DNA from 2 places in the Ornithinicoccus sp. genome. Region 2 is predicted to be linked to the other one. Evidence: predicted binding sites of a transcription regulator. Region 2 holds the regulator's gene; the other holds the start of a gene.
What was found. The regulator LexA, encoded in region 2, represses DNA repair genes until DNA is damaged. The targets are predictions, from matches to a motif close to TCGAACANNTGTTCGA.
Positions count from the first base shown of each region.

Region 1: the regulator LexA is predicted to act here: its motif matches at 6,824-6,839, upstream of ruvC (crossover junction endodeoxyribonuclease RuvC).

Region 1 is NZ_CM169976.1:2,622,614-2,637,961, reverse strand. Features, by position in the region: gene AC1QRC_RS13170 (nitroreductase/quinone reductase family protein) at 1-345, opposite strand, end outside; gene AC1QRC_RS13165 (HIT family protein) at 400-954, shown strand; gene pgsA (phosphatidylinositol phosphate synthase) at 987-1,601, shown strand; gene AC1QRC_RS13155 (phosphatidylinositol mannoside acyltransferase) at 1,607-2,581, shown strand; gene AC1QRC_RS13150 (glycosyltransferase family 4 protein) at 2,578-3,750, shown strand; gene AC1QRC_RS13145 (LemA family protein) at 3,747-4,310, shown strand; gene pdxS (pyridoxal 5'-phosphate synthase lyase subunit PdxS) at 4,381-5,289, shown strand; gene pdxT (pyridoxal 5'-phosphate synthase glutaminase subunit PdxT) at 5,344-5,994, shown strand; gene AC1QRC_RS13130 (YebC/PmpR family DNA-binding transcriptional regulator) at 5,991-6,752, shown strand; gene ruvC (crossover junction endodeoxyribonuclease RuvC) at 6,865-7,551, shown strand; gene ruvA (Holliday junction branch migration protein RuvA) at 7,548-8,156, shown strand; gene ruvB (Holliday junction branch migration DNA helicase RuvB) at 8,153-9,241, shown strand; gene yajC (preprotein translocase subunit YajC) at 9,375-9,701, shown strand; gene secD (protein translocase subunit SecD) at 9,709-11,568, shown strand; gene secF (protein translocase subunit SecF) at 11,568-12,752, shown strand; gene AC1QRC_RS13095 (adenine phosphoribosyltransferase) at 12,760-13,281, shown strand; gene AC1QRC_RS13090 (RelA/SpoT family protein) at 13,308-15,348, shown strand, end outside.
Region 2 is NZ_CM169976.1:1,633,746-1,649,093, forward strand. Features, by position in the region: gene leuS (leucine--tRNA ligase) at 1-440, shown strand, start outside; gene AC1QRC_RS08310 (DegV family protein) at 469-1,338, shown strand; gene AC1QRC_RS08315 (ComEA family DNA-binding protein) at 1,460-2,524, shown strand; gene AC1QRC_RS08320 (ComEC/Rec2 family competence protein) at 2,551-4,959, shown strand; gene AC1QRC_RS08325 (cell wall-binding repeat-containing protein) at 5,147-7,522, opposite strand; gene AC1QRC_RS08330 (LysR family transcriptional regulator) at 7,742-8,677, opposite strand; gene AC1QRC_RS08335 (aminotransferase class V-fold PLP-dependent enzyme) at 8,809-9,903, shown strand; gene AC1QRC_RS08340 (patatin-like phospholipase family protein) at 9,995-11,338, shown strand; gene AC1QRC_RS08345 (NAD-dependent protein deacetylase) at 11,376-12,236, shown strand; gene AC1QRC_RS08350 (hypothetical protein) at 12,356-12,829, shown strand; gene lexA (transcriptional repressor LexA) at 12,945-13,694, opposite strand; gene AC1QRC_RS08360 (LysM peptidoglycan-binding domain-containing protein) at 13,921-14,385, shown strand; gene AC1QRC_RS08365 (hypothetical protein) at 14,424-14,972, opposite strand; gene AC1QRC_RS08370 (glycoside hydrolase family 65 protein) at 15,023-15,348, opposite strand, start outside.

The DNA.
Region 1 (15,348 bases), 990 kb from region 2:
CACTCCTCCCGCTCGGCCCCCTCGGCGAGGCGGACCGTCGAGCCCGGCGTGATGCTCGGTGCCGTCCTGGACCGCGACCTGCGGGTGCGCGGTGAGGTTGTGCACCCACACCGGGTCGGTCGGACTGCCGCCCTTGCTGGCGACCGCCGCATAGGTGCCCTCGTGCTCCACCCGCATCAGCGGGACCCGCCGCAGCAGACCGCTGCGCGCGCCCCGCATGGTCACCACGACCACCGGCCGCCCGTAGACGTCCGCCGCGTCGGTCGTCCCCGCCGCGTCGATGGCATGGAGTTGCTTCTTGACCCAGCCCTCTGCCGGCTGGATGTAGTCCTCGCTGTTGGTCATGATGGTGCAAGTCCCTCCGCCCCCAACTTCTTCCGCCGGGCCTAAGATGCCCGCATGGCGCAGGGTGAGGACCGGGTCGAGGACGCGGCCGACTTCGTGGGGGCTCCCGACGGGTTCGAACGCCTCTGGACGCCGCACCGGATGGTCTACGTCCAGGGGGAGCGGCCGCCGAGCCAGGCGGGGGAGGGCTGCCCGTTCTGCGACGCGCCGGGCAAGGAGGACGGCGAGGGCCTCATCGTGCACCGGGGGGAGCACTGCTACGTCGTCCTCAACCTGTTCCCCTACAACCCCGGGCACCTGCTGATCTGCCCCTACCGGCACCTGCCGCTCTACACGGAGCTGACCGACGAGGAGACCACGGAGTTCACCGCCCTGACCAAGGCCGCGGTCACCGCGCTGGGTGAGGCCTCGGGGCCGGCCGGGTTCAACATCGGGATGAACCAGGGGCAGGTCGCCGGGGCCGGCGTCGCCGCCCACCTGCACCAACACGTCGTCCCGCGCTGGGGCGGGGACAGCAACTTCCTCCCGGTCATCGCCCAGACCAAGGCGCTGCCGCAGCTGCTCGAGGACGTCCGCACCCGGCTCGTGGCCGCGTGGCCCACCGCCTGAGCACGCCACCACCCAGTTACGCTGTCCTCGCCATGCTCAACCGCTACGCCCGTGCGCTCTTCACGGCCATCTTCACCCCCATCGCCCGGATCCTGCTGCGGTGGGGGGTCAGTCCCGACGCCGTGACCCTGGTCGGGACCCTCGGGGTGTGCGTGGGGGCCCTGGCCTTCTACCCTCGCGGCGAGCTGTTCTGGGGCACGATCTTCATCACCTGTTTCGTCTTCACCGACCTCATCGACGGCACGATGGCCCGGATCTCCGGCCGGACCAGTCCCTGGGGCGCGTTCCTGGACTCCACCATGGACCGGCTCGGCGACGGCGCGGTCTTCGGCGGGCTGGTGCTCTACTTCACCGGGGTCGGCCGCGACGACCTGTCCGCCGCCCTCGCGCTGGCCTGCCTCGTGCTCGGCTTCGTCACCAGCTACGCCAAGGCGCGGGCCGAGGGCCTGGGGCTGACCGCCGACGTGGGGATTGCCGAACGCGCCGACCGGCTGGTCGCCGTCCTGGTCACGACCGGCCTGGTGGGCCTGTTCCTGCCGATGTGGGTGCTGACCACGGTCCTGGCGCTGCTGACGGTGGCCAGCCTGGTCACCGTGGTCCAGCGGGTCGGCACGGTCCGACGACAGACCCGCGTGGGTATGCCGTGAGCCCGGTGGGCGCCGTCGGTGCCGGTCGCGCGGTGGCGGGGCGGGCCTCGGACACGGCGTCGCTGACCGCCTACCGGCTCGGCTGGCGCGGGGTCCGCCTGCTGCCCGCGGCTGCGGCCTACCGGCTGTTCGACGGGATCGCGGCCGCGATGCACCGACGCGGCGGCACGGGCGTGGACCGGATGCGGGAGAACTACCGCCGGGTCCGCCCCGAGCTGGACGACGCCGCGCTGGAGGAACTCACCAGGGAGGGGTTGCGCTCCTACCTGCGCTACTGGTGCGAGTCCTTCCGGCTGCAGGACCGCACGGCCGACCAGTTGGCCCGGACGGTGCGCGCCGAGGGCGACGGCCCGGTCAGGACGGGGCTGGCGGCCGGCACCGGCGCGGTCTGCTTCCTCGGACACCTGGGCAACTGGGACACGGCGGGGGCCTGGGCCACCCACCACCTGGCTCCCGTCACCACGGTGGCCGAGCGGTTGCGGCCCGAGGAGCTGTATGACGAGTTCGTCCGCTACCGCGAGGGGCTCGGCATGCGGATCCTGCCCCTGAGCGGGGGTGCGTCGCCGTTCCGGGAGCTGGTCCGCACGGTGCGGGCGGGGGGATTCGTCCCACTGCTGGCCGACCGGGACCTCACCGACTCCGGGGTCCAGGTGACCTTCTGCGACCGGCCGGCCCAGATGGCGGCGGGCCCGGCGGCGCTGGCCCTGGCCACCGGCGCGCCGCTCTATCCCGTCACCACCCACTACGAGCCCGACCCCGCACCGCGCCCCGAGGCCGGGGGTCACCGGCTGGTCATCACCTTCGGCCCGGCGCTCACCCCGCGGGACTCCGCCGCGCAGCGGGAGGAGCAGGTCCGGGACCTCACCCAGCAGTGCGCCGACTTCCTCACCGGGGCCGTGCGTGCCCACACCGAGGACTGGCACATGATGCAGCGGGTGTTCGTCCCGGAGCCGGCCACCGGTCCGGAGGTCCCCCGGTGAGGGTCGGTCTGGTCAGTCCGTACTCCTTCGCGGTGCCCGGCGGGGTCCAGCTGCACGTGAAGGACCTGGCGATGGAGCTGATCCGGCGGGGGCACCAGGTCAGCGTGCTGGCGCCCGCCGAGGGCGACACCGCGCTGCCCGACTTCGTGGTCAGCGCCGGGAGCGCCGTCCCGGTCCGCTACAACGGGTCGGTGGCCCGGCTGGCCTTCGGGCCGCAGGCCTCCGCCCGGGTCGACGCGTGGCTGGGGGAGGGCCAGTTCGACGTCGTGCACATCCACGAGCCGGCTGCACCCAGCGTCTCCCTCCTCGCGCTGTGGGCCGCGCAGGGGCCGGTGGTCGCGACCTTCCACACCGCCACCCTGAAGTCCCGCGCGATGCTGGTGGCCAACCCGATCCTGCGCCCCAGCCTGGAGAAGCTCTCGGCCCGGATCGCCGTGTCCGAAGCCGCCCGGCAGACGGTCACCGCCCATCTCGGGGGCACCACCGTGGTCATCCCGAACGGCGTCTACGTCAAGGACTTCCGGCCCGAGGCGGGCGACCACCGCCGCTGGGGAGCCCGCACCGAGGGCCCCCGGATCGTCTTCCTCGGCCGGTTCGGGGAGCCCCGCAAGGGGCTGTCGGTGCTGACCCGGGCCGTCCCCGCGATCCTGCGGCAGCACCCGGATGCCCAGATCCTGGTCGCCGGTCCGGGCGACGTGGCGGAGACCGCGCGGGCCCTGCCCGACCGGATCGCCAAGGTCACCCGGTTCCTGGGATCCCTGAGCCACGCGGAGAAGGTCTCGCTGCTCTCCGGCGCCGACGTCTACGTGGCGCCCAATACGGGAGGCGAGAGCTTCGGGATCATCCTGGTCGAGGCGATGGCCGCCGGTGCGCCGGTCGTGGCCTCGGACCTGGACGCCTTCGAGGCCGTGCTGGACCACGGGCGGGCAGGGGTGACCTTCCCCGTCGGTGACGCAGAGGGGCTGGCCCGGGAGGTCTGCGGCCTGTTGTCCGACCCGGAGCGCCGCCGACGCATCGCCGAGGCCGGGTCGGCCCGCGCCTGGATGTTCGACTGGTCCCGGGTGGGGGAGCAGGTGCTCGCGGTCTATGACTCGGTCCGCTCGACCAACCTGCCGCAGGTCGCGCTCGAGCCCAGCCCGAGACCCTGGACAGGATGGTGGCGTCGATGACGGTGTCCCCGGTGACCGAGGCCCTGATGTATGCCGGGCTGGCGCTGGCCCTGGTGCTGGCCGTCGGCTGGTTCCTGTCCTACACCGCCGTGCGGCTGGACCGGCTGCACCACCGGATCCAGGCCACCGCCGCGGCCCTGGACGCCCAGTTGGTGCGCCGTGCCGACGCCACCCTGGAGGTCGCCCTCGGGATGCACCTGGACCCGGCCACCTCCACCCTGCTGGCCACCGCCGCCAACCAGGTGATGGGGGCCAGCGGCGCCTGGACCCCCGAGCGGGCGGCCGCCGAGGCCGAGCTCACCGGGGTGCTGCAGGCCGCCTCCGAGGCGCTGGGCACGCTGGAGGGTCCCGCCGACGAGGCGGGCGCCGAGGCGCTGCAGCGGCTGCACGGGGCCGGGGTGCGGGTGCAGCTCGCCCGCCGGTTCCACAACGAGGCGGTGCGCGACGTCGCGGCGCTGCGCGGCAGCTGGGTCGTCCGCTGGTTCCGGCTCGCCGGGCACGCGGAGCTGCCGCAACCGGTGACCTTCGAGGATGCCTGGCCGCCCATCGCCGTAGACTGAGGCTGCGGCCCCCGCGCCCCACGACATACCCACCCCGATCACCCCCCTGTCACCGAAGGACGTCACGCGCATGAGCAGCAACGAAGCCCCCAACCAGCACCAGGCCGGGACCACCCGGGTCAAGCGGGGGATGGCCGACATGCTTAAGGGCGGGGTGATCATGGACGTGGTCACCCCCGAGCAGGCCAAGATCGCCGAGGACGCCGGCGCCGTCGCCGTGATGGCCCTGGAGCGGGTCCCGGCCGACATCCGGGCCCAGGGCGGGGTCTCCCGGATGAGCGACCCCGACATGATCGACGGCATCATCGAGGCCGTCTCCATCCCGGTGATGGCCAAGGCCCGCATCGGGCACTTCGTCGAGGCGCAGGTGCTTCAGTCCCTCGGCGTCGACTACATCGACGAGTCCGAGGTGCTGACCCCCGCCGACTACGCCAACCACATCGACAAGTGGGCCTTCACCGTGCCGTTCGTGTGCGGTGCCACCAACCTGGGCGAGGCGCTGCGCCGGATCACCGAGGGCGCGGCGATGATCCGCTCCAAGGGCGAGGCCGGCACCGGCGATGTGTCCAACGCGACCACCCACATGCGATCCATCCGCGCCGAGATCCGGCGGCTCACCAGCCTGTCGGAGGACGAGCTGTATGTCGCCGCCAAGGAGTTGCAGGCGCCGTTCGACCTGGTGCGGGAGGTCGCTCGCGAGGGACGGCTGCCGGTGGTGCTGTTCACCGCCGGCGGCATCGCGACCCCGGCCGACGCCGCGATGATGATGCAGCTGGGCGCCGAGGGCGTCTTCGTCGGCTCGGGCATCTTCAAGGCCGGCAACCCGGCGGAGCGCGCCGCGGCCATCGTCAAGGCGACCACCTTCCACGACGACCCCGACGTGATCGCCAAGGTCTCCCGCGGCCTGGGCGAGGCCATGGTCGGCATCAACGTCGACGAGATCCCGCAGCCGCACCGGCTCGCCGAGCGCGGCTGGTGACCCGACACCGCCCCCGCCGCCACACCGCATACCGACCACCGGCCCGACGCACCCGTGCGGATCGGGGTCCTCGCCGTCCAGGGCGACGTCGCCGAGCACCTGAGGGTCCTCACCGCGCTGGGCGCCGAGGCGGTCACGGTGCGCCGGCCCGCCGAGCTGGCCGCGGTCGACGGCCTGGTGCTGCCCGGTGGTGAGTCGACCACGATCGACCGGCTGCTGCGGATCTTCGAGCTCGAGGAGCCGTTGCGGCAACGGCTGCGCGAGGGGATGCCCGCCTACGGCTCCTGCGCGGGGCTGATCATGCTCGGCTCCCAGGTGCTCGACGGCCGGCCCGACCAGCGGTGTCTCGGGGGACTGGACGTCGCCGTGCGGCGCAACGCCTTCGGCCGGCAGGTCGACTCCTTCGAGGCCGATCTCGAGATCCCGGGGCTGCCGCGGGCCGCCGAGGGGCCGTTGCGCGCCGTGTTCATCCGGGCACCCTGGGTCGAGCGGGTCGGTCCGGACGTGGAGGTCCTGTCCACGGTGCACCACGAGGGCAGCGAGCGGGTGGTCATGGTCCGCCAGGGCGCGGTGTTGGCCACCTCCTTCCACCCGGAGGTCACGGCGGACACCCGCGTGCACGAGTTGTTCGTCGACATCGTGCGGGCAGGTAACATCGGGCACCGATCCGGACCGAGCACCAGCAGGAGCAAGGGAGACCGATGAGCGGGCATTCCAAATGGGCGACCACCAAGCACAAGAAGGCGGCGATCGACGCCAAGCGCGGCAAGCTGTTCGCCAAGCTGATCAAGAACATCGAGGTCGCGGCGCGGACCGGCGGTGGTGACCCGGCGGGGAACCCGACCCTCTACGACGCCATCCAGAAGGCCAAGAAGACCAGCGTCCCCAACGACAACATCGACCGGGCCGTCAAGCGGGGCTCCGGCGCGGAGGCCGGCGGCGCGGACTGGCAGGCGCTGACCTACGAGGGCTACGCCCCCGGTGGTGTCGCCCTGCTCATCGAGTGCCTGACCGACAACAAGAACCGCGCCGTGATGGAGGTCCGCACCGCGCTGACCCGCAACGGCGGCAGCATGGCCGACTCCGGCTCGGTGTCCTACCTGTTCAACCGCAAGGGCGTGGTCCTGGTCGCCAAGGAGGGCCGCTCCGAGGACGACATCCTCGAGGTGGTGCTCGACTCCGGCGCCGAGGAGGTCACCGACATCGGGGAGTCCTTCGAGATCGTCAGCGAGGCCTCCGACATGGTCGCCGTCCGCACAGCCCTGGTCGACGCGGGCATCGACTACGACTCCGCCGACCAGCAGTTCCTTCCCAGCGTCGAGGTGCCCCTGGACCTGGAGGGGGCCAAGAAGATGTTCCGGGTCATCGAGGCGCTGGAGGACTGCGACGACGTCCAGAACGTCTACGCCAACGGCGACGTCAGCGACGAGGTGCTGGCAGAGCTGGACGCCGAGGAGGACTGAGGCCGTATGCCGATCCGCACCCTCGGCGCGTCGGCCCCCCGGACGGGGGATGGGTGACGTACCGTGGTGCTGCGAACAGGTGTTCGCAGACGGTGTGAGGGAGGCGAGTACGGTGCGAGTCCTCGGGGTCGACCCCGGGCTGACCCGGTGCGGGCTCGGCGTCGTCGAGGGACGCGCCGGGCGCCCGTTGCGGATGGTCGCGGTGGGAGTCGTGCGCACCCCGGTGTCCGACGAGCCGCAGGAGCGTCTGCTGAGCCTGCAGACCGAGCTCGACCAGTGGCTGGCCGACTACCAGCCCGACGCCGTGGCCGTGGAACGCGTCTTCGCCAAGGCCAACATCAAGGGGATCATGGGCACCGCCCAGGCCTCGGCGGTGCCGATGCTGGCCGCGGCCCGGCTGGGGCTGCCCCTGGCGATGTACACCCCCACCGAGGTCAAGGCCTCCGTCAGCGGCAACGGCCGGGCCGACAAGGCCCAGGTCACCTCGATGATCACCCGGATCCTGGGCCTGGACGTCGCGCCCCGGCCGGCGGACGCGGCCGACGCCCTGGCCCTGGCCATCTGCCACGTCTGGCGCGGCGACGCCCACGACCGCCGGCACGCTGCAGCGGCCTCGGACCTGATGGTGCGCGCCCAGCGCCAGGCCGCGGCCGCCGGGCCCAACCGGTTGGCCCAGCTCCACGCCCAGGCCCGCTCCCAGCCGGTGGCCGGCCGGCGCGAGATCGTGGCCCCGCGCGGCACCGTCCCGGGCCGGGTGATCCGGCCCGGTAGTTCACCACAGAACGGACCAGCACGATGATCTCCTCGGTGCGCGGCACCGTCCTGCACGTCGGACTCGACCATGTGGTGGTCGAGGTCGGCGGGGTGGGGCTGCACGTCCACACGACCCCCGCCACCGCCGCCGAGTGCCGGACGGGGAGCGAGGCCAGGCTGGCCACGACGCTCGTGGTGCGGGAGGAGTCGCTCACCCTCTACGGGTTCCCCGGTGCGGACTCCCGGGCCCTCTTTGAGCAGGTGCAGACGGTGTCGGGCGTCGGGCCCCGCCTCGCGCTGGCGATGCTGTCCGTGCACGCCCCCGACGAGGTGCGCCGGGCGATCTCCGCCGGTGACCTGGCCGCGCTGACCAAGGTCCCGGGCATCGGGCGCAAGAGCGCCGAGCGCCTGGTGCTAGAGCTGCGCGACAAGATGACTGTCGCCGGCCCGGCGACGCCGGATGCCGCGGCCGGCGCCCCGGGCTCCGGCACGCTGGACGCCGCGCAGGAGCAGGTCCGCGAGGCCCTGGTCGGGCTGGGGTGGAGCGCCAAGCAGGCCGAGGACGCGCTCGGCAGGGTCGCCAAGGCCGACGCCGTGCCCGACCAGGTGTCCGAGCTGCTGCGGGCCGCGCTCCGGGAGCTGGGACGGTGAGCGGGCCGGAGGAGGACGGCTCGCTGGACGCCACCGCCCGGGTGGTGGACGCGGACTCCACGGAGGAGGAGCGGCGCATCGAGGCGGCCCTGCGGCCCCGCCGGCTGGCCGACTTCCCCGGGCAGCAGCGGGTGCGCGAGCAGCTGGGGCTGCTGTTGGAGGCCGCCCGGCGCCGCCAGTCCCCACCGGACCACGTGTTGTTGTCGGGCCCGCCCGGGCTGGGCAAGACGACCCTGGCGATGATCATCGCCGCCGAGCTGGAGCAGCCGATCCGGATCACCAGCGGGCCGGCGATCCAGCACGCCGGGGACCTGGCTGCCGTCCTCTCCTCGATGAGCGAGGGCGAGGTGCTCTTCCTCGACGAGATCCACCGGATGTCCCGTCCCGCGGAGGAGATGCTCTACCTGGCCATGGAGGACTTCCGGGTCGACGTGATCGTGGGCAAGGGGCCGGGGGCCACCGCCATCCCGTTGGAGCTGCCGCCGTTCACCGTGGTCGGCGCGACCACCCGGTCCGGGTTGCTCCCGGCGCCGCTGCGGGACAGGTTCGGATTCACCGGGCACCTGGACTTCTACCGCACCGAGGACCTGGTGCACATCCTGACCCGCAACGCCACGCTGCTCGACATCGAGGCCGACCCCGCGGGTATCGAGCAGATCGCCTCCCGCTCCCGGGGCACCCCACGGATCGCCAACCGCCTGCTGCGCCGGGTGCGTGACTGGGCGCAGGTGCACGGACGTCACATCGTGGACCTGCCCGCCGCGGAGGCGGCCCTGACCCTGTTCGACGTCGACGCCCGCGGCCTGGACCGGCTGGATCGCGCCGTCCTGGAGGCGCTGTGCCAGCGGTTCGGTGGCGGCCCGGTGGGGCTGAGCACGCTCGCCGTGGCGGTCGGGGAGGAGCCGGACACCGTGGAGACGGTCGCGGAGCCGTTCCTGGTCCGGGAGGGATTTATGGTGCGCACCCCGCGGGGACGGGCCGCATCACCGCTGGCCTGGCAGCACCTGGGCCTGTCAGCACCCGCCGGCACGACCGCGCAGGAGCCGCTGCCCTCGCTCGATGAGGGCGGCCGGTTCGGGGGCTGACCCGCCGAGGAGCGGGGTGTCTTTGGTCGCTACAGGTCGCTCACCTAGACTGCCCCGGGTGCACGCCGTGTGGTGCGTGCCCCGCGCGTGCCCCACGGGGTGCTGCTCCACCGGACGTTTGTAAGGACCCACCATGTCGTTTCAGGCCGCGGCGAGTTCGTCGACGGGCGGGGGCTTCGGGACGCTGATCCTGCTGGCCCTGCCCCTGATGCTCATCGCCTACATGATCTTCTCGCAGCGGCGCAAGGCCCGGGCGATGCAGCAGATGCAGTCCGAGTTCCAGGTCGGCGACGAGGTGATGACCAGCACGGGTCTGTACGGCCGCATCGCGCTGCTGGACGAGGGGATCGTGCACCTGGAGGTTGCCCCGGGGGTGCAGGTGCAGTGGGACCGACGTGCGATCGTGCGCTCCCCGCGGGCCGGTGCCCCGAACGAACCCGGCACCGAGCCCACGGAGTGATGCGTTGATGGCCAGGAAGCGCAAGCACTCCCGCAACAGGACAGCAATCCGCACGATCGTCGCCCTCGGCTTCATCATCGCCATGATCTTCGGGGGAGTGGCGGGTGCCGCGATCTGGGGCAACCCCAAGGGGCAGCTGACACCGCTGCTGGGGCTGGACCTCGCCGGTGGGCGGCAGATCGTGCTGGAGCCGGTGGTCGAGGGGAACGCCGAGGTCTCCGGCGAGCAGGTCGAGCAGGCGATCGACATCATCCGGCGCCGCATCGACGGCAGCGGCGTGGCGGAGTCCGAGGTCTCGCGGCTGGGGAGCACAAGCATCTCGGTGGCGATCCCCGGCAACCCGACCCAGTCCCAGCTGGATGCCCTGTCGCGGTCCTCGCAGCTGCAGTTCCGCGCGGTCCTGCACGCCGAGGACAACATCCCGTCCCAGAGCGAGTCCACCCCGACCCGGCAGATCCCGCTGCCGACCGGTGCCCCCGACGACGCGTCCGAGACCGCCGTCCCCGGCGAGGATCCGTCCGTGAGCGAGCCGAGCGGCCCGCTGGAGGACGAGGCGACCGCGACCGACGGTGCCTACCCCGAGGGCCTGTTGTCCGCGGGGGACGCGACCGGGTCGCCGGACGAGGAGGTCACCACAGAGGACGAGGTGGAGGTCACCGACCTTCCCGCGGAGACCGACGGGGCGGCGCCGACCGACGCCAGCGACTTCGCCTGGATCACCCCGGAGCTGCAGGAGCAGTTCATGGCCCTGGACTGCTCCGACCCCGAGGCCGCCTACGACGCCACCAGCGAGAACACCAACGAGGCCACGGTCGCCTGCTCCGCCGGGGGCCTGGAGAAGTTCATCCTGGGCCCGGCCGAGCTCACCGGGGCCAGCGTGGCCGACGCCGACTCGGGTCTGGAGATGGGCCAGGCCGGTCCCACGGGCCGGATCCAGGTCAGCCTCACCTTCGACAACGAGGGCCGCGAGGCCTTCCGCCAGATCACCTCCCGACTGGTGGGCTTCCAGCAGCCGGACCCCCGCAACCGGTTCGCGATCGTGCTGGACCGCGAGATCATCTCCGCGCCCGGGGTCAACGAGGCGATCCCGAACGGCACCGCCAGCATCGCCGGTGGCTTCACCAACGAGTCCGCCGAGACCCTGGCCAACCAGCTGAAGTTCGGTGCGCTGCCGATGTCCTTCACGATCCAGACCAGCGAGCAGATCAGCCCGACGCTCGGTGGCGAGCAGCTGCGCTGGGGGATCATCGCGGGCATCATCGGACTGTTCCTGGTGTTCGTCTACTCCCTGCTGCAGTACCGCGCGCTGGGCCTGGTCACCGTCGGCTCCCTGATCGTGGCGACCGGACTGACTTACGCGACGCTGACACTGCTCGGGACGACGCACAACTACCGACTCACGATGGCCGGGGTCACCGGTGTCATCGTGGCCATCGGTATCACCGCGGACAGCTTCATCGTCTACTTCGAGCGCATCCGCGACGAGGTGCGGTCCGGTCGGCCGTTGCGCTACGCGGTCGACACCGGCTGGCAGCGGGCCCGCGGGACGATCATCATCTCGGACGTCGTCAACCTGATCGCGGCCGGCGTCCTGTACTGGCTGTCCGAGGCCAGCGTGAAGGCGTTCGCCTTCACCCTCGGCCTGACCACGATCATCGACCTGCTGGTCGTCATCATGTTCACCCACCCGGTGGTCAGCATCCTGGCCAACACCCAGTTCTTCGGTCAGGGCCACAAGTGGTCCGGGATGGACCCGGAGCGGCTGGGCGCCAAGCGTTCCACCTACCTGGGCCGCGGTCAGTTCTCGGTGCCCGAGCCGAAACGCAGACGGCATACCCGCGAGGAGCTCGAGGGAGGGATCGTCTGATGTCCAGTTTCGCCCAGCTCGGCAACGACCTGTTCACCGGCAAGCGGTCGGTGAACGTCGTCGGCCGACGCAAGGTCTGGTATGCCGTCGCCGGTGTCCTGCTCCTGGTGTCGCTGCTCGGGATCTTCGGTCGTGGCCTCAACTTCGGCATCGAGTTCACGGGCGGCACCGAGTTGCGCGTCGGCAACGTGACCCAGATGGAGGGCTACGAGAGCCGCGCCACCGAGGCCATCAGGACCGTCACCACCGACAGCGGGGAGGTCGCCTCGACCCAGATCGGTGACAGCACCGTCCGGATCCAGACCGGGGAGATGCCCGCCAACGAGGCCAACGAGGCCGCGGCAGCGCTGGCGGAGGAGTTCGGCGTGACCGGCGACGACGTCACCTCCTCGGTGGTGGGACCCTCCTGGGGAGACACGGTCACCACCAAGGCGATCCAGGCGCTCGTGGTGTTCCTGGTGCTGGTCACCATCGTGCTGGCCTTCTACTTCCGCACCCTGAAGATGGCGTTCGCCGCGCTCGTGGCGCTGCTGCACGACGTGGTGTTCACCGTCGGGGCCTATGGCCTGCTCGGGATCGAGATCTCCCCAGCGTCGATGATCGGCTTCCTGACCATCCTCGGCTACTCGATCTACGACACGATCGTGGTGTTCGACAAGGTCAAGGAGAACACCGAGCACGCCTTCGACACCAAGCGACAGACCTACGGCGAGGCCGCCAACCTCGCGGTGAACCAGACCATGGTCCGCTCCATCAACACCTCGGTGGTGGCGTTGCTCCCGGTCACCGCGATCATGGTCATCGGGATCCTCTACATCGGGCCCGGCACCCTGCTGGACCTGTCCACCGCCCTCTTCATCGGCATCGCGGTGGGCACCTACTCCTCCATCTTCATCGCCACCCCGCTGCTGGTGCACCTGCGCCAGAACGAGGAGGAGATCCGCGAGCTGGACAAGAAGGTGGCCCGCAAGCGCAAGTTGGAGCCCGACCCGGCACCCGTGGTCGAGGACGAGGAGATCGAGGTCGACGAGGTCGGCGCCCCGCTCGCCAGCGGCGTGGCCAGCGGGTCGACACCCGCCGCGGGCCCGGCCGCCGATCCCGCCGCCCCGGGCCGACAGATCCACCCGATGGCCCAGCGGGGCCCGCGCAACCAGCCACGACGGACCCCCCGCTCCAAGCGCTGAGCTGGCCATGGACCTCGCCGCCGAGTTGTCGACCGCACTGCGGGACATCCCGGACTTCCCCGAGCCCGGGGTGGTCTTCAAGGACTTCACCCCGCTGCTGCTCGACCCGGACCTGCGCACCCGGATCGTCGACGACATCGTCGGCCGGCACCGCCACGGGGTCGACTCCGTCGTGGGGATCGAGGCCCGCGGCTTCATCCTGGGCGCCGTCGTGGCGCACGAGCTCGGCGTCGGCTTCGTGCCGGTGCGCAAGGCGGGCAAACTCCCGTGGCGCACCCACGCGGTGTCCTACGACCTGGAGTACGGCAGCGCCACGATCGAGGTCCACGAGGACGCGATCGCTCCCGGGCAACGGGTCCTGGTCGTCGACGACGTCCTGGCCACCGGCGGCACGGCGGCGGCGACCTGTGACCTGGTCGAGCGGTGCGGCGGCACCGTCGCGGCCGTCGAGGTGGTGCTCGAGATCGCCTTCCTCCAGGGGCGGGCGCGACTCGGCGACTACCCCCTGACGGCCTTGTTGACGAGTTGAGCGCGCAACCGGCCTAGAATCCCCGTATGAGTGAGGACGTCGCTGCCCCGACCTCCTCCCAGAGCACGGGTGTGCGCGCCAGGTTGGCCCGGCTGGGAGGGACCCGCACCGGGGCCAACCCGGTGCTGGAGCCCCTGCTGCGCGCCGTGAAGGCGACGCACCCCAAGGCCGACCTGAGCCTGATCGAGCGCGCCTACGGCGTCGCGGAGAAGGCGCACCGGGGCCAGTTGCGCAAGAGCGGTGACGCCTACATCACCCACCCGCTCGCGGTGTCCACGATCCTGGCCGAGCTCGGCATGACGCCCTCGACCATCGCCGCGGCCCTGCTGCACGACACCGTGGAGGACACGGCATACACCCTCGACGACCTCACCAAGGACTTCGGTGAGGAGATCGCGATGCTGGTCGACGGGGTCACCAAGCTGGACAAGGTCAAGTACGGCGAGGCCGCCCAGTCCGAGACGGTGCGCAAGATGGTCGTCGCCATGTCCCGCGACATCCGGGTCCTGGTAATCAAGCTCGCCGACCGGTTGCACAACGCCCGCACCTGGCGCTACGTCTCGGCGGAGTCGGCAGCCCGTAAGGCGGGGGAGACCCTGGAGATCTACGCCCCGCTGGCCCACCGGCTGGGGATGAACACCATCAAGTGGGAGCTGGAGGACCTGTCCTTCGCCCAGCTCTACCCCAAGGTCTACGACGAGATCGTCCGGATGGTCGCCGAGCGCGCACCCGCCCGCGAGGAGTACCTGGCCAAGGTGCGCCAGCAGATCTCCGGCGACCTCAAGGGCGCCAAGATCAAGGCCGTGGTCACCGGCCGCCCCAAGCACTACTACTCGGTGTACCAGAAGATGATCGTGCGGGGGCGCGACTTCGAGCAGATCTATGACCTGATCGCCGTCCGGGTCCTGGTGGAGACCGTGCAGGACTGCTACGCCGTCCTGGGTGCCTTGCACTCCCGGTGGAACCCTGTGCCGGGGCGCTTCAAGGACTACATCGCGATGCCGAAGTTCAACATGTACCAGTCGTTGCACACGACGGTCATCGGCCCGGACGGCAAGCCGGTGGAGATCCAGATCCGCACTCACCAGATGCACCGCCGCGCCGAGTACGGCGTCGCCGCACACTGGAAGTACAAGGAGGACGGGCCCCAGGGCGGCAAGATCACCACGGGCCCGGACGGCGGCACCGGTCCCATGGAGGGGATGGAGTGGCTGCGCCAGCTGCTGGACTGGCAGCGCGAGACCTCCGACCCGGGCGAGTTCCTGGAGTCGCTGCGCTTCGAGATCAGCGCGGCCGAGGTCTACGTCTTCACCCCCGGCGGGGACGTCATGGCCCTGCCGGCCGGCGCCACCCCCGTCGACTTCGCCTACGCGGTGCACACCGAGGTCGGTCACCACTGCGTCGGCGGACGGGTCAACGGCAAACTGGTGCCGCTGGACAGCAAGCTGGTCAACGGCGACGTCGTGGAGATCCTCACCTCCAAGTCCGACAGCGCCGGCCCCAGCCGGGACTGGCTGGGGTTCGTGGCCAGCGCCCGGGCCCGCAACAAGATCCGCCAGTGGTTCTCCAAGGAGCGCCGGGAGGAGGCGATCGAGTCCGGCAAGGAGCTCATCGCCAAGGCGATGCGCAAGCAGAACCTCCCGTTGCAGCGGCTGATGAGCCACGAGACCCTGGTCGCCGTCGCGGGGGACCTGCGCTACAACAGCATCGACGCGCTCTACGCCGCGGTCGGCGAGGGCCACGTCTCACCCGAGCACGTGGTCAAGCAGCTGGTCGCGACGCTCGGGGGCGAGGACGGCGCCACCGAGGACCTGGCCGAGGCCACCACCCCGCGGCGGGCGCGCCAGCAGCAGTCCGTGGACCCCGGGGTCACCGTCGTCGGCGCCGAGGACGTGTGGGTCAAGCTCGCCAAGTGCTGCACCCCGGTGCCGGGCGACCCCATCATGGGCTTCGTCACGACGGGCAACGGGGTCTCGGTGCACCGCACCGACTGCAACAACGTCGAGGGTCTGCAGCGCTACCCCGAGCGCATCATCCCGGTGGCCTGGGCGCCGACCGAGTCAAGCG
Region 2 (15,348 bases):
AGACGATCGAGGGGGTGCGCGGCGACTACGAGGCGCTGCGCTTCAACACCGCGATCGCCAAGCTGATCGAGCTGAACAACCACCTGACCAAGCTGGTCGCGGTGCCGCGGGCGGCCCTGGAGCCGGTCGTGCAGATGGTGGCGCCGGTCGCGCCGCACGTCGCCGAGGAGCTGTGGTCGCGTCTGGGGCACGCGGAGTCGCTGGCCAGGGCGCCGTTCCCGGAGGCGGACCCCGCGCTGGCCGCGGACGAGACGGTGACCGCGGTCGTCCAGGTCAAGGGCAAGGTGCGGGACCGCCTGGAGGTGCCGGCCGACATCACCGAGGAGGACCTGCGGCAACGGGCACTGGACACCGACAGGATCCGCGAGATCATCGGCGAGGCGGAGCCGCGCAAGGTCATCGTGCGTGCCCCCAAGTTGGTCAACATCGTCCCGTCCTGACGGGACCGTCCGGAGGTCTGCCCGTCCCATGAGCACCGTCGTCCTCACCGATTCCACCGCCTGCCTGCCCGCGGCCATGGCGCAGGAGGCAGGGGTGGAGGTGCTGCCCCTGCACGTGGTCGTCGGGCAGCAGACGTATGCCGAGGGCGTGGACATCGGTGCCGCGGAGGTCGCGGCGCTGCTGCGCCGTGGCAAGGAGAAGGTCAGCACTTCCCGCCCTGCCCCGGGCGAGTTCGTGCAGTGCTACCGCGACCTGGCCGAGCGCACCGGGAGCCGCTCGATCCTGTCGCTGCACCTCTCGCACCGGGTGTCCGGCACGGTGGACTCGGCGCGGCTCGCCGCGGCTGCCGTGCAGGGCGAGCTGGACGTGGAGGTCGTGGACAGCGGGGTGCTGGGGATGGGCATGGGGTATGCCGCGTGCTCGGCCGCCCGGTCCGCCGCCGCCGGCGCGGGGTTGCCGGAGGTGGCCCGGGTGGCCAGGGACCGGGCCGCGAGGTCAAGCACCTACTTCTACCTGGACAGCCTGGAGCACCTGCGCCGCGGGGGGAGGGTCGGCACCGCGGCCGCGATCTTCGGGTCGGCGCTGTCGATCAAGCCGTTGCTCACCCTCGCCGAGGGTGAGGTGCAGATGTCGGAGCGGGTGCGCACCCGCTCCAAGGCGCTGGCCCGCCTGGAGCAGCGCTGCATCGCCGACGTCCGGTCCGTGGGGGAGCACCCGGTCGACGTGGCCGTCCACCACCTCGGGTGGGCCGAGCAGGCGGAGGACATGTGCGACCGGCTGCGCCTGGAGCTGCCGCCCGGCACCACCATCGACCTGGTCGAGCTGGGGGCCGTGACGGGAGTGCACACCGGCCCCGGGACGCTGGCCGTCGTGGTGTCCCCGCGCGAGGACCGGTGACGCTCCCACTGCGGTGACCCGCGGCACGGGACTGTCCACAGTGCGGCAGGGCCGGGCCGGTCGTCCACAGACCGGCCGCACGGTGGGCCGGGCAGGGGCGGGACCTGCCTAGCCTGCCGCCATGCCCTTCACCCGACCACGAGAGTCCGTGCCGGACGCCGCGCTGGTCAGGGCGCGGCTCGATGACCTGCTGGGCCAGGGGAGTGAGGGCGGGGTCGACGCCTGGGGTCCGGGCGACGTGGTGGGGCAGGACGTTGAGAGGGGGCGGGGCCCCGACGACCGAGCCGATGGGGAGCCCGCTGTCAGCGGGGGCAGGTGGCGACCCACGCGCGCCGACCTCGCACGGCGCACGGACAGCGCCGACCTGCTGGGCCTGCCCGCCGAGGACGGCTCCGCTGCCGGGCGTCACCGGGCCGGCGACCGCGCCGGTGACAGGGCCGTTCCCCTGCTGTCCGTGCCGCGATCGCTGCGTGGGGCGCAGGTCCGGGTCAACCCCGCGGCCCTGATCGGGATGCTGCTGCTGGTGCTGCTCGCGGCGCTGGTCTTCGGGTGGCGCGTGTGGCAGGCCGAGCGCGCTGCGGTCCCGGTGCCCGTCGCTCCGGTGCCTGCGGGGGACCCGGCCGCGGGGACGCCGGAGGGGGACGGGCCGGGAGAGCAGCCGGACGGGGACGAGCCGGGAGAGCAGCCGGACGGGGAGGCGGCAGCCGGGGCGCCGGTCATCATCGTGGTCCACGTGGACGGCGCCGTCCAGGCGCCGGGGGTGGTGGAGCTCGAGCAGGGGGCGCGGGTGCGGGAAGCCGTCGGGGCCGCTGGGGGCCTCACCCCGGAGGCGGACACCGGGCGCATCAACCTGGCTCGTCCCCTGGTGGACGGCGAACGGCTCTGGGTGCCGGTCCCGGGGGAGGAGGAGCCCGAGGTGATCGGCCAGTCCGGGGTGCAGCCCGGAGGGGCTGCCGCCTCCCCGGGCGGGGACGACCCCGGCTCCGGGGGCGGATCCTCCGTCGACCTGAACGCCGCCGACCAGACGGCGCTGGAGAGCCTGCCAGGGGTGGGCCCGGTGACGGCGGAGCGGATCCTGGCCTGGCGGCAGGAGCACGGCCCGTTCAACAGCGCCGAGGAACTGCTGGAGGTCAGCGGGATCGGGCCGCGCACGTTGGAGCAGCTGCGACCGCACCTGACCTGGTGAAGCCCCCGGCACCCCGGACGGAGGTGGTGTCCCGCCTCGTGCCGGTGTCCGACCTGGTGACTCGTCCCGCGGAGGGCCACCGCCCGCTGGACCTGCGGCTGCTGCTCCCGGCGCTGGTGGCCTGGGCGGTCCTGGCGACCCTGGTGTCCCGTGACCCCCTCGTCCTGGCGGCGACCTCGGCCTGCTGCCTCGCCGGGGCAGTGGCCGGTGCCGCTGCCCGACGGTGGGGCCTGCCGGGGCGGCGCGCGCACCGTCGGTCGACCACCGTCCTGGTCACGGTCATCCTGCCGCTGACCCTGGCCACCACCTCGCTGGTCACCCTGGCGGGGGCGGCGCACCGGGTGCTCGACCGGGCAGGGCCGGTCGAGGACCTTGCCCGGGAGCGGGCCGTGGCGCGCGTGGAGGGGACCGCCCTCACCGAGCCGCGGTTGGTCAGCCGCGGAGACGAACGACCGGACCTCGTGGTGCTGACGCTGCGGGTGGACCGGGTCGAGGGGCGCGGCCTGGGCAGCGGGGTCTCCACCCCCGTGGTCGTCTTCGCCGACGAGGCCTGGCTCGAGGTGACCTGGTGGCAGCGGGTCCGGGTGCAGGGCCGGTTCGGCCCCACCGATCCCGGGCAGGACGTCCTGGCCGCGTTCACCCCGCTCGGGCCACCGGAACTGGTGGGGCAGCAGGGGCCGGTGCTGGCCGGGGCGGACGTCGCGCGGGCGCGCCTGAGGCAGGCGGTGACCCCGCTGCCCGAGGACGCTCGGGGCCTGATCCCGGGTCTGGTCATCGGTGACACGTCCCTCACACCGGTCGCCCTGACCGAGGCGATGCGGGCGACCGGGATGACCCACCTGAGCGCGGTGTCGGGCAGCAACGTGGCCATCGTGCTGGGGGCGGTGGTGCTCGTCTGCGGGTGGGTCGGCGTGCCCCGCAGGGGGCGACCCGTGGTGGCGGTGCTGGCGCTCGCCGGGTTCGTCGTGCTGTGCCGCCCCGAGCCGAGCGTGTTGCGTGCCGGGGCGATGGGGCTGGTCGGCCTGCTGGCGCTCAGCACGCACCGGCGGAGGGCGAGCCTGCCGGCGCTGGCCGTTGCCGTCATCGTGTTGTTGTGCGTCGACCCGTGGCTGGCCCGCTCGCACGGTTTCGCTCTCTCCACCCTGGCCACCCTCGGGCTCGTCGTCTTCGCCCGGCCGTGGGGCGATGCCATCGCCGGGCGTCTGCCGCCCCGCTGGTCCCTGGTCGGCGACGCGATCGCCATCCCGCTGGCGGCCCAGGTGATGTGCGGGCCGGTGATCGTGTTGTTGCAGGGCACCGTCAGCACCGTCGCGGTGCTCGCCAACCTGCTCGCCGCCCCGTTGGTGGCACCCACGACCGTCGCGGGCATCGTCGCCGCCCTCACGGCGGTCGCTTGGGTGCCACTGGGGGTGGCCGTGGCCTGGGTCGGGGCGCTCCCCGCGTGGCTGATCGGCCGGATCGCCCGCTGGTGCGCGCTCGTGCCGATGGGTCAGGTGGACTGGGTGGAGGGCGCGGCCGGTGCCTGGCTGCTGACGGCCCTGACCGCGGTTGTGCTGCTGGCCGGACCGTGGCTGCGGGCCCACGCCGCCCGCCATCCGGCGGTGTGGGCGGGCGGCCTCGTGCTGGTGTTGGTGTGGCTGTGGCCGCTCCCGCGGGTGGCGTGGCCACCGGGTGGGTGGGTCGTCGTGGGGTGCGACGTGGGACAGGGCGATGCCTTCGTGGTGCCCAGCGGGCCGGGTCGTGCCGTCGTCGTCGATACGGGACCGGACCCCGACGCGGTGGTGCGCTGCCTGCAGGACCTGCAGGTCCGGCAGGTGGACGCGCTCGTGCTCAGCCACTTCCACGCCGACCACGTCGGAGGCGTGGGCGGGATCCTCGAGCGCCTTCCCGTGGGCGCGGCCTACGTGACCCCGGTGCGTGACCCGCCGTGGGAGGCCGACCGGGTCCTGGGTGAGCTCTCCGCGGCGGGCGTGCCCGTCTTCGAGGTGACCGCGGGGCATCGGCTGGCCTGGGGCGACGTCGCTGCGGAGGTGGTCTGGCCCCCGGCAGACCCGCCCGCCACGCTGGGGGCGAACGACGCCAGCGTCGTCCTCGACATGGTGGCTGGGGAGGGCGGAACCCGGCTGCTCTTCACGGGTGATCTGGAGCCCGCCTCGGCCCGACAGGTTCGCGCGGCGGTCGCGGGGGAGACCTTCGACGTGCTCAAGGTGCCGCACCACGGGTCCGCCGCCCAGGATCCGGACCTGCTCCTCGACTCCGGGGCACGGGTCGCGCTGATCGGGGTGGGGGAGGACAACACCTTCGGCCACCCCACGCCCACGGCACTGGGACTGCTGCGCGAACTTGGGGCGGTGGTGCTGCGGACGGACCTGCACGGCGACTACGTCGTCATCGGGGACGCGGCGGGGCTCGCGGTGCGGGTGCGCAACGGATGAGCGCTCCACGGCTACAGCGTCATCCTGGTGCCGCCGATCGAGACGACCGCCAGCGCGTCGCCCACCCGGACGTGGATGACGTCGTGGTCGCGGCCGGCACCACGACAAGGCCGCCGGGTCGGGGATCGCTCCCCGGCCCGGCGGCCTCGTGGATGAGTCAGCCGAAGCTGCTCAGGCGGTCAGGACCTCAGTCCTCGACACCGTCGGCGATGTCGTCCTGGATGCCCTGGGACACCGCGGAGGTGCCACCGAAGATGACGACCTTGCTGGCGCCGAGGCGAGCGATCTCCGCCTCGATGCCCATGCCGTGGGTGCCGTCCAGGTTGGCAGCGCTGCCCGGGACCAGCAGGACGGGGACGTCCTCGGACCCGGCCAGGGCGCCGCCCGCGAGGGCGTCGGCGTACTGCTGGCCGGTGGCCACGTACACGACGTCGGCGGACTCGTAGCCGGCCGAGATGGCCAGACCCGTCTTGTACCGGTCGGCGCCGGAGAGACGGTCGGAGGCGCCCACCTCGGCGGCGACGGCGTCGCTGACGGCCGAGGTGCCACCCAGCACGACCACGTTGGCGTCCGGGACGGTCGCCAGGTAGTCGGCGGTCGCCGCCGGCACGCTGTCGGACTCGACCAGGACGATCGGGGCGTTGTCCCGCCCGGCCGCGGCCGAGCCGGCCAGCGCGTCGGCGAAGGCCTTGTCACCGTCGCCACGGGCGACGTAGACGGTCGAGGGGTTGTCGAACTCGGCGGCCAGCAGGGCGGCCGTCTCGTAGCGGTTGTTGCCGCCGACGCGACGGACGTCGTCGGCGTAGTCGCCGAGCTCGGCCTCGATACCGGCGGTCACGACGCCCTCACCACCCAGGACGACGATGTTGTCCGGGGCCAGGTCGGTCAGGGCCTCCTTGACCTGGGTGTGGAACTTGGCGGAGGACAGGTCCTCGTCCTGGCCGCGCACCAGCAGCACCGGAGCGGCGTCGCCCTCCGGGGTCTCCAGGGTGCCGACCTGGCCGTTGGCCGCGGCGGCACCGCCGGCGAGCGCGTCGGCGAAGCCCTGGCCCGTGGTGACGTACACCGTGTTGACGTCGTCACCGTAGTAGGTGGAGATCTCCGCAGCGGTGTCGTAGCGGTGGGCACCCTCGTAGCGCACGACCTCCAGGGCCGGGGGCTCCGGCTCGTCGTCGTCGACCGCGTCGAACAGCGCCGGCAGGTTCAGGCTGCCCTCACCGAAGGTCTCGTTGTTCTCGTCCGGGCCGCCACAGGTCGGGTCCGCGCTGTCGATGGCGGACTCGTCCAGCAGGGCGATGGTGCCGTCGACGTCACCGACCAGCTCGGGGAACTCGCTCCACAGCAGGGCGATCGAGCCGGCCGCGTGCGGGGCCGCCATCGAAGTGCCGGTCATCAGGCTGTAGCCGCCACCGGGCACCGAGGAGAGCACGTCGGTGCCGGGGGCGCCGATGTCCACACCGGGCTCGAGGTCCTCACCGGGACCGCGGCTGGAGGACTCGTTGATGGTGCCGTCCTGCTGGTAGTTGCCGACGGAGTAGGCGCCGTCGTTCCACGCGAAGGACCCGACGGTGTCACAGCCGGGGCCCTCGTTGCCCGAGGAGAACACGCCGAACATGCCGGCGGCCCGCCAGGACTCCAGGAGCTCGTTGATCTCCGGGTCCGGCACCTGACCGGCGGTCAGGCCCCAGGAGTTGTTGATGATGTTGGGCCGCTGGGCCGGGTCGGGGTCGGAGCCGTCGATCCGGGTCGGGGCCAGGAACCACTCCCAGGTGGCGAGCAGGTCCGCGCCGTTGACGCAGCAGCCGGAGGTGCCGATCCACTGGGCGCCCGGGGCGACGCCGATCTGGTTGTCGCCGTCCTCGCCGACCATGGTGCCCGTCACGTGGGTGCCGTGGCCGTGGGTGTCGATCGGGGTGTCGCTGCCCCCGGTGCTGTCGAACCAGTTGTAGTCGTCGGAGCCGGTCTCGGTCCCGCGGTAGGAGGGAGCCAGGGCCGGGTGGTCGCCCTCGACACCGGTGTCAAAGGTGCCGACGACGATGCCCTCACCGGTCGTGCCGTACTCGTCCCAGATCTGGGGGGCGCCGATGTTGTCCAGGCCCCAGGTGGTCTCCTGCGGGGCGAGGTCGGAGGAGCTGCTCACGGGCTCGACCAGGGTCGGCGTCCAGTCGGCGCCGATGCTGTTCACGGAGTGGGTGCCGACCAGGGAGTCGACCAGCGCGCTGTCGGCGTTCTCGACGAACACCGAGTTGTTCACCCAGAAGGTGCGGTACTCGACGCCGGCCTCGTCCAGCTGGGCCACCACGTCGGCCTGGGCCTGCTCGGAGTAGGTCGTCAGGGTGTCGTAGACGAACTGCCCCCGGTCTTCCCAGGACATGCCGTAGGCGGCCGACAGGTCGGCCTTGCCGCCCAGGTACACCCAGACGTCGGTCGTGCCGTTCTCCTCGAGCTGAGCCTCGACCTCGCTGGTGACGATGGCCAGGCCCGTGTCGTCGTGCTCCGGCGCTGCCCCGGCGGTCATGGCGGGAGCCATGCCGGCCAGGAGCCCGAAGGCCGCGACGGCCACCAGGCCGCGACGGGTCCTCTTGCTTGCTTGAACCACTGTTCCCCATTTCGATGTGCACAGCGGGAGGCCCCAAGCGGTCCCCCCGGCGGTGAGCCTCGGACGCCCTCCCGCGGAAGGAAACCTAGCAGGCGCACCGGCACGGGACCCAATCGGGGTCGGGTCCGCGCCAGGGGCCCGACGGGGCCGGTCAGACGTGTTCGTCAGTCGTTCACCCGGGCGTCAGCCGGCCGACACCGGCTGGCCCGTCTTCAACTCCTTGGCGCTGGCGCAGAGAGCGTCCAGGGTGGCCCTGACGGCGGGGACCCGCTGCAGGTCGGGGGTGGTGACCATCTGCACGGCGCGGCTGGAGTGGGGGCGGACCGGTCGGGTGACCACGTCCGGGTGGGAGACGGAGGAGAGGATCAGCTGGGGCACCAGGGCCACCCCGAGTCCGGCGGCGACCAGACCGAGCACCGCGACGTAGTCCTCGGTCTCGAACGACACGTCGGGGGTGAAGCCTGCGGTGTGGCTCAGGGACAACAGGTGGCCGCGACAACGGGGGCACCCGGCGATCCAGGACTCCCCGGACAGCTCGGCAAGGTGGATCTCGTCCTGGTCGGCCAGCGGGTGGTCGGCGGGCAGTGCTGCGAGCACCGGGTCGTCGAGGACGTCGCGCACCACCAGCCCCTGAAGGTCGTCCTCGCCCCGCCCGACGTCGGTGCCGTCGTAGGTGAAGGCCACGGCGAGGTCGCAGGTGCCCTCGCGTAGCGCGGCCAGGGACTCCGGTGGCTCGCCCTCGGAGAACTGGACCACGATGCCCGGGTGCGCCGCCTTGACGCGGGCCAGGGCGCGCGGCACCAGGGTCGCCGAGGAGGAGGGAAAGGCCATCAGGCGGACCCGTCCCGCCTGGAGTCCGGCGATGGCCGAGACCTCTGCCTGGGCGTTGTCCAGGGCGGCCAGCACGTGGACGGCGTGCCGGGCCAGCACCTCGCCGGCCTCGGTCAGCCGGACGCTGCGGCCGTTGCGCTCGACCAGGGCGGTCCCGCTGCGCTTCTCCAGGCGCCGCACCATCTGGGAGATCGCGGGCTGGGTGTAGCCCAGGGAGTGCGCCGCGGCAGTGAAGCTGCCCTCATCGGCGATGGCCTTCATGACCCGAAGTCCCGCTGCGTCGAACATTCCCAAACGATAACGCAACCTAATGGCAGGGGACAGGTTCGCAACAGGCGGGGCGAGCATTAGTTGTGATTATGAAAATCTAACAGATTCCTTCGTTGCGTCATGGGGCGAGATCGGCGACAGTGGAGGGTATGTCGACAGTCGCCGCCGGTGCTCAGCTCACGCCCGCCGCCGAGTCGGTGCCCGAGCAGGCCGCTCGGTCCTGGGAGCGGGTGCCCGGCTACCTGAACGCCGCCACGCTCGGACTGCCGCCCCGCCACGTGGTCACGGCCATGCAGGAGGCCGTCGCCGAGTGGGCCGCTGGCCGTGCCTGCCCCACCCGCTACGACGGCCACGTCAACGCCGCGCGCCGTTCCTACGCGGACCTGGTGGGGGTGCCGGTGAGCCAGGTGGCCGTCGGTTCCCAGACGTCGGTGTTCGCCGGCGGGGTGGCCGCCTCGCTGCCGGACGGTGCCGAGGTGGTGGCGATCGAGGACGACTTCACCTCGATCCTTTTCCCGTTCCTGGTGCAGCAGCAGGCCGGCCGCGACCTCACCGTGCGGCTGGTGCCCCGAGAGGGGCTCGCGGACGCGGTGGGGGACTCGACCGACCTCGTCGTGTTCAGCCTGGTGCAGAGCGCCTGCGGCCGGCTCGTCGACGCGGCCGCGGTGACCGAGGCAGCCGCCCGGCACGGGGCCCTGACCCTGTGCGACACCACGCAGGCCGCGGGCTGGATGCCCGTGGAGGCGGGCATGTTCGACCTCACCGTCTGCTCGGCATACAAGTGGTTGTGCCAGCCCCGCGGCACCGCCTACCTGACGGTGCGCCCGGACGTGGCCGAGCGGCTCCAGCCGGTCGCCGCCGGCTGGTACGCCGGGGAGTCCATCTGGGCCTCGACCTACGGACCGGGCATGCACCTGGCGCAGGACGCCCGTCGCTTCGACGTGTCGCCGGCGTGGCTCAGCTGGGTCGGGGCCGAAGCCGCCGGCGAGGTGTTCGCCGGGCTCTCCATGGAGCAGGTGCGGGAGCACACCGGCGGGCTGGCCGACCGGGTGCGGGAGGTGCTCGGGCACGAGCCGTGCGGCCGACCGGTCCTGGCGCTGCCGGACCCCGGGGGTGAGTTGGCCACCCGACTGGCCGAGGCCGGCGCCGTGGTCGCCTCGCGCGGCGGCGGTGTCCGGATCGCCTTCCACCTGTGGAACACCGAGGACGACGCGGACCTGGTCCGCTCGGTGCTGACCGCCTGAGCCGGGGGCAACCCGCCCCGACAACTCGCCGTCACCTCCCGGTCCGGGTGTCGTTCACACGCGGGTCACGCACACCCTCTTCCCTGGGGGTGTGCTGCACCACCACATCCCGACCGGCGACCCGGTCGCCGCCCAACTGGAGGCGGCCCGGGCCCAGGCGCACCACGGCCCCGCCGCCACCGGCACCCGCCACGGCACCGCCCTGTGCCTGTCCGGCGGAGGGTTCCGGGCCGCGCTGTTCCACCTGGGCGCCGTCCGCCGGCTCAACGAGCTCGGCGTGCTGGCCAGGCTCCGCACGGTCAGCGCCGTGTCCGGGGGAGCCCTGGTGGCGAACCTCCTGGCCGACCCCCGCCTGGTCTGGCCCGATCCGGACGGACCTCCCGCGCCGGTGCAGGGCCTGGAGGAGTTCGTCGCCGAGCCGCTGCGCCGCCTGACCGCCCGCAACGTGCGCACCCCCGCCCTGCTCGCCCGGTTGCAGCCGTGGCGCGGGGGGCGGTCCGGCGCCATGATCCAGACCCTCGCCGGGGAGCTGCTCGCGGTCGTCCCGTGGTGGGGGACGGACCTGCGGGAGGCCCGGCGGGGCGGTCCCGCCATCCTGACCACGGCCACGGAGGTCGGCTACGGCGTCACCTGGCTGTTCGCCGACGCCCGCAGCATCGGGCCGCGCGGCCGGATCGGTGACCACCGGCTCGGCTACGCGGCGCCGCCGCCCGGCCTGCGGGTGGTCGACGCGGCCAGCGCCTCCCTGGCCTACCCACCCATCTTTGAGCCGCTCGTGCTGGACGGGTCCGGGCTGGGGCTGGTCGGTGGGGTGCCCGACGCCGATGAGGACTCGAGCGTCCACGACGCGATCGGTGGCCGCATCGAGCTGGCAGACGGGGGTGTGGTCGACAACCTGGCGATCGAGCAGGTGTGGGCCGACCACGAGGCGGTGCTCGTCAGCGATGGCGGCGCGGTCTTCCGCGGGAGGGGCCCGGGGTCGGTGTTCGGGCAGCTCTGGCACCTGCTGTCCATCGCCTCCTCCGGTGGCCACACCACGCGGTTGCGCTGGTTGCGGGCCAGCTTCTCCCAGGGGCTGGTGGAGGGAGCGACCTGGTCGATGGAGGCCTCGAACGCCGTCGCCCCCGCTGTCCCGGAGCACCGTCCCGGCGCCGGCGGCCCGCTCTACCCCCCGGACACGGTCGCCGTGATCAACCGGGTGCGGACCGACCTGGACGCCTTCGACCCCGCCGAGCAGATGGTGCTGGAACGCCACGGCTACCTGGTCGCCGACGACTCGCTGCGCCGTCACGCACCGCAGCTCGTGCCCCGCCTGGTGCCGCTGCGCCCACCCCACGACGCCGTCGGGGACCCCGACTGGGTCACCGAACTGCTGGCCGGGTCCGACCGGGTCCGACCCTGGGGCCGGGCCACCCTGGAGACCGCGGCCAGGTGACTGCCCGCCCGCGGGCGGATCGGCATACGGTGGACCGGTGGACCCCTCCCTCGCCCTGCCGCCGCGGACCGAGGTCGACGAGGCGGCGTATGCCGAGTTGCGGCGCACGGTGGCGGCCGGCCGTGTCGTGGTGCTCGCCGGGGCGGGCATGTCGACGGCCTCGGGGATCCCCGACTACCGCGGGCCCGACGGTCAGCGCCGGGTGCAACCGATGCAGTACGCCGAGTTCCTGGCGTCCACCGAGAACCGGCGCCGTTACTGGGCCCGGAGCTTCGCGGGGTGGCGACGCTTCGCGGCGGCCGGACCCAACGCCGCCCACCGGGCCCTCGCGGCGCTGGAGACGGCTGGCCTGGTGTCGGGGGTGATCACCCAGAACGTCGACGGTCTGCACCAGCAGGCCGGCTCCCGCAACGTCCTGGAGCTGCACGGGAACCTGGCCCGGGTGATCTGCCTGTCCTGTGACGAGGCCTACGACCGGGAGGTCGTGCACGAGTGGCTGGCCCTGGCGAACCCGGGGTTCACGGCCGACGCGGGGCAGGTGCGACCGGACGGTGACGTGGTGCTGCCCGAAGGCGCGGTGGCGCGTTTCCGGCTAGCGCACTGCGTGGTGTGTGGCTCGGACCGGCTGAAGCCGGACGTGGTGTTCTTCGGCGGGTCGGTCGCCAAACCGCTGGTGGAGCGGGCCTTCGAGATGGTCGAGCAGGCGGGGGCGCTGCTGGTCGCGGGGTCCTCCCTACAGGTGATGAGCGGATACCGGTTCGTGCGGCGTGCCGCCCGGCTCGACATGCCCGTGATCTTGCTGACACGTGGTGCCACCCGTGCCGAGGCCGAGGCCACGATCAGGCTCGATGCGCTCCTGGGCGACGTGCTGCCCCGCCTCGTCGACGACCTCGGGTGAGGGAGTGCGCGACGGCGTGACCGCGCCACGGTGGTCCCGGTCGCGCCGGCGCCGGGGGAGGGCTACCGTCGGAGACAGGGACCGGGACGTCCCCGCTCCCTTTCGCCCGGAGGTGCGCGATGAGCATGACGCAGGAGCAGCTATCGGGGGCGGCCGGCCAGCCAGTGTTCGACTTGGACCGGCGCCCGGCGGGCCACTTGGTGGAGGTCTTCCTCGACTCCGGTGACGGGCACCCCGCATGGGCGCTCATCCGGCACGGTGAAGGGGTCCGGGTCGTGCCGTTGTATGGCGCGGTCCAGCACGAGGACGGGCTTCTGGTGCCCTACTCCGGGGAGGCGATCGAGTACGGCCCGACGCTGACCGAGGACCCCGACGCGGTGCAGGCCACGCCGGACGCGTGGCTGACCTACTACGGGCTGCGCGGGGCGGTGGGGGCCGACCCGGAGCTTGACGTCCCCGCCGAGCAGGAGCACCTGGCGCGCGGTCTCTCCGGCTACTCCTCGGACCGTCCCGCGGCGCACGCTGCCTCCTATGCCGGCGGGCACCACCCTGGAGCCCAGCATCTGCAGCGCATGGGTTTGTACCCCGGGTGAGGGGGTCCGCAGAGATGACGGTGCCGCCCGCCGAAGGGGTTGGAGGGGTCGGCGGGCGGCACCGGTCTGTGCCGCGACACAGCACCGCCCGTCCGGGCGGCTGGCGCGGGTGTCCTCAGATGCGGCGTAGCACCGCCGTGACCTTGCCCAGGATCACGGCGTGGTCGCCGTCGATCGGGTCGTAGGCCTCGTTGTGCGGCATGAGCCAGACCTTGCCGTCCTTGCGGCGCAGGGTCTTGACGGTGGCCTCGTCGTCGAGGAGCGCGGCCACGATGTCGCCGTTGTCGGCATCCTGCTGCCGCTGCACCACGACCCAGTCACCGTGGCAGATCGCGGCGTCCACCATGGAGTCGCCGACGACGTTGAGCAGGAAGACCTCGCCGTCCCCGACGAGTTGCTTGGGCAGCGGGAAGATGTCCTCGACCGCCTCCTCTGCCAGGATCGGCCCGCCGGCGGCGATCCGGCCCACGAGCGGCACGTACTGGGCCTCCGGGCGGGCATCGCCGATGCCGGTCTCGTCAGCGAACCCTGACGGGACCGCAGCCTCGTCGTGGTCGGCGGCCACGCCGCCTCCTGCGGACCTGCGGTAGCCGGTGCTCTGCCCGTCAGCCCCGGGCAGCACGATCTCGATCGCCCGCGGCCGGTTCGGGTCCCGGCGCAGGTAGCCCTTGCGTTCCAGCATCTTGAGTTGGTGTGCCACCGAGGAGGGGGAGGTGAGCCCGACGACCTCGCCGATCTCGCGCAGGCTGGGGGGATAGCCCCGCGTGTCGACCGACTCGCGGATCATGTCCAGCACCCTGCGCTGCCGCACGGTCAGCTCCGGGCGGCTTGCGTCACGGTCCGGGAACTCGTGGATCTTGGCCATTGTCTTCTCCTACCCCTCGTGCCTATTCCTGCTGGTCAGACGCTCTGTCGGTGGCGTCTGTTGTGCTGTGCCTCATGAACAAGCGTACGACCAAGACCCGCCGTGGGCAAACATCTGTTCGACGCGGCGTGTCGACAGGAGTCGTACGACTGTGCTACACATGGGACAGACGTTCTATCGCACGCGTGTTCGCGACGATCGGGACGACCGACGAAAGGGAGAGCCAATGAGCGCAGCACCGGTACTGCACGACCTGGACGACGCACCCGCGCAGCGGGGCAGCCGGGGCGGTCGCGGGCACCTGCGGCTGGTCCGCCCGGGCGAGCCGGCTCCGGTCCAGGCCCACCCGGCGACGCCCGCCCGGTTGCGGGTGGTGGGTGAGGACGCGAGGACCACGGCCCCGCGCCGGGCGCGCGCCCGCATCACGCGACGGGGCCGCCTCGTCGTGACCGGCACCGTCTCCCTGTTGGTGGCCGTCTCGGTGGCGGCCCTGGTCGCCACGATGGCGCCCGCGGGGGCGTCGAGCTCGGAGACCGTGGTCGTGCAGCCGGGGCAGACCCTGTCCCAGATCGCGGCCACCGAGTTGCCGGAGCTGCCCCTGGACGCGGCGATCGTGCAGATCCAGTTGGCCAACGAGATGAACACGTTGCACGTGCAGGCGGGCCAGACCCTGGAGATCCCCGGCAACTGAGCAGCAGGCGACGATCCCCGCGGGCTGGAGGGGAGCCCTCAGTTCTCGGGGGTGCGCCCGTCTTCCTCGGGGGAGGGCTCGCTGTCCGCGGAGGACTCGCTGTCTTCGGCCATGACGGCATCCCACAGGGCGCCCATCTGGTCGACGGGTAGGTAGAAGCCGCTGATGTTGGAGTCGAACATCAGCCCCGCGATGTCGGCGGAGCGGTACGCGGCCGCCGAGTCGACGACCTCACCGGGCGGCAGGGCGATGGCGGCCAGGTCCTCGCCCTCGGCGATCATCTGCTGCTGTACGGCAAAATGCCGAGCGCGGGCGGCGTCGGTGAAGGCCAGCAGCACCAGCTGACCGTCGACCTCCGCGGCGGCAGGTGACTCCAGCCCCTCCTCACCGACCGCGATGAACCACCAGTGCGGCAGGTGCATGGTCACGCGCCACAGGGCGGCCATGCCGACCCTGTCGTCCGGACCCTGGACCTGCGCGACGAGACGGTCGATCTCCGACTCCCCGGGCGTCGGCTCGCCGGTCGCCGGGAGCACCGGGTCGGAGGGCGCACGGTCGTCGTGCTGTGGTTCGTGAGGGTCACTCATGCCTCCACCTCACCACAAAACCGGGGTGCATACCGCATTGTCGACCGGGATCAGACCCCGTCTGCCGCGGTCAGGACCGGTCCGTGGCCCTGGAGGGCAAGCACCGTTTCGTCGGCGCTGACGGTGACGCGTTCGCCGCGGACCGACAGGTCCACCGGCTCTCCCGACTCCACCTGGAGGGCGATCTCCTCCTGTCGCACGGTGACCCGCAGCCGGGACCCGTGCCAGGACATCGGCCAGGACAGTTCGCTCCAGTCCGCCGGCAGCCGGGGGTCGAGCGTGAGCTCGCCGTGGTGGTCCCGCATGCCGCCGAATCCGCCGACCAGGGCGCTCCACACGCCACCGGTGGAGGCCACGTGGACCCCGTCGGTGGTGT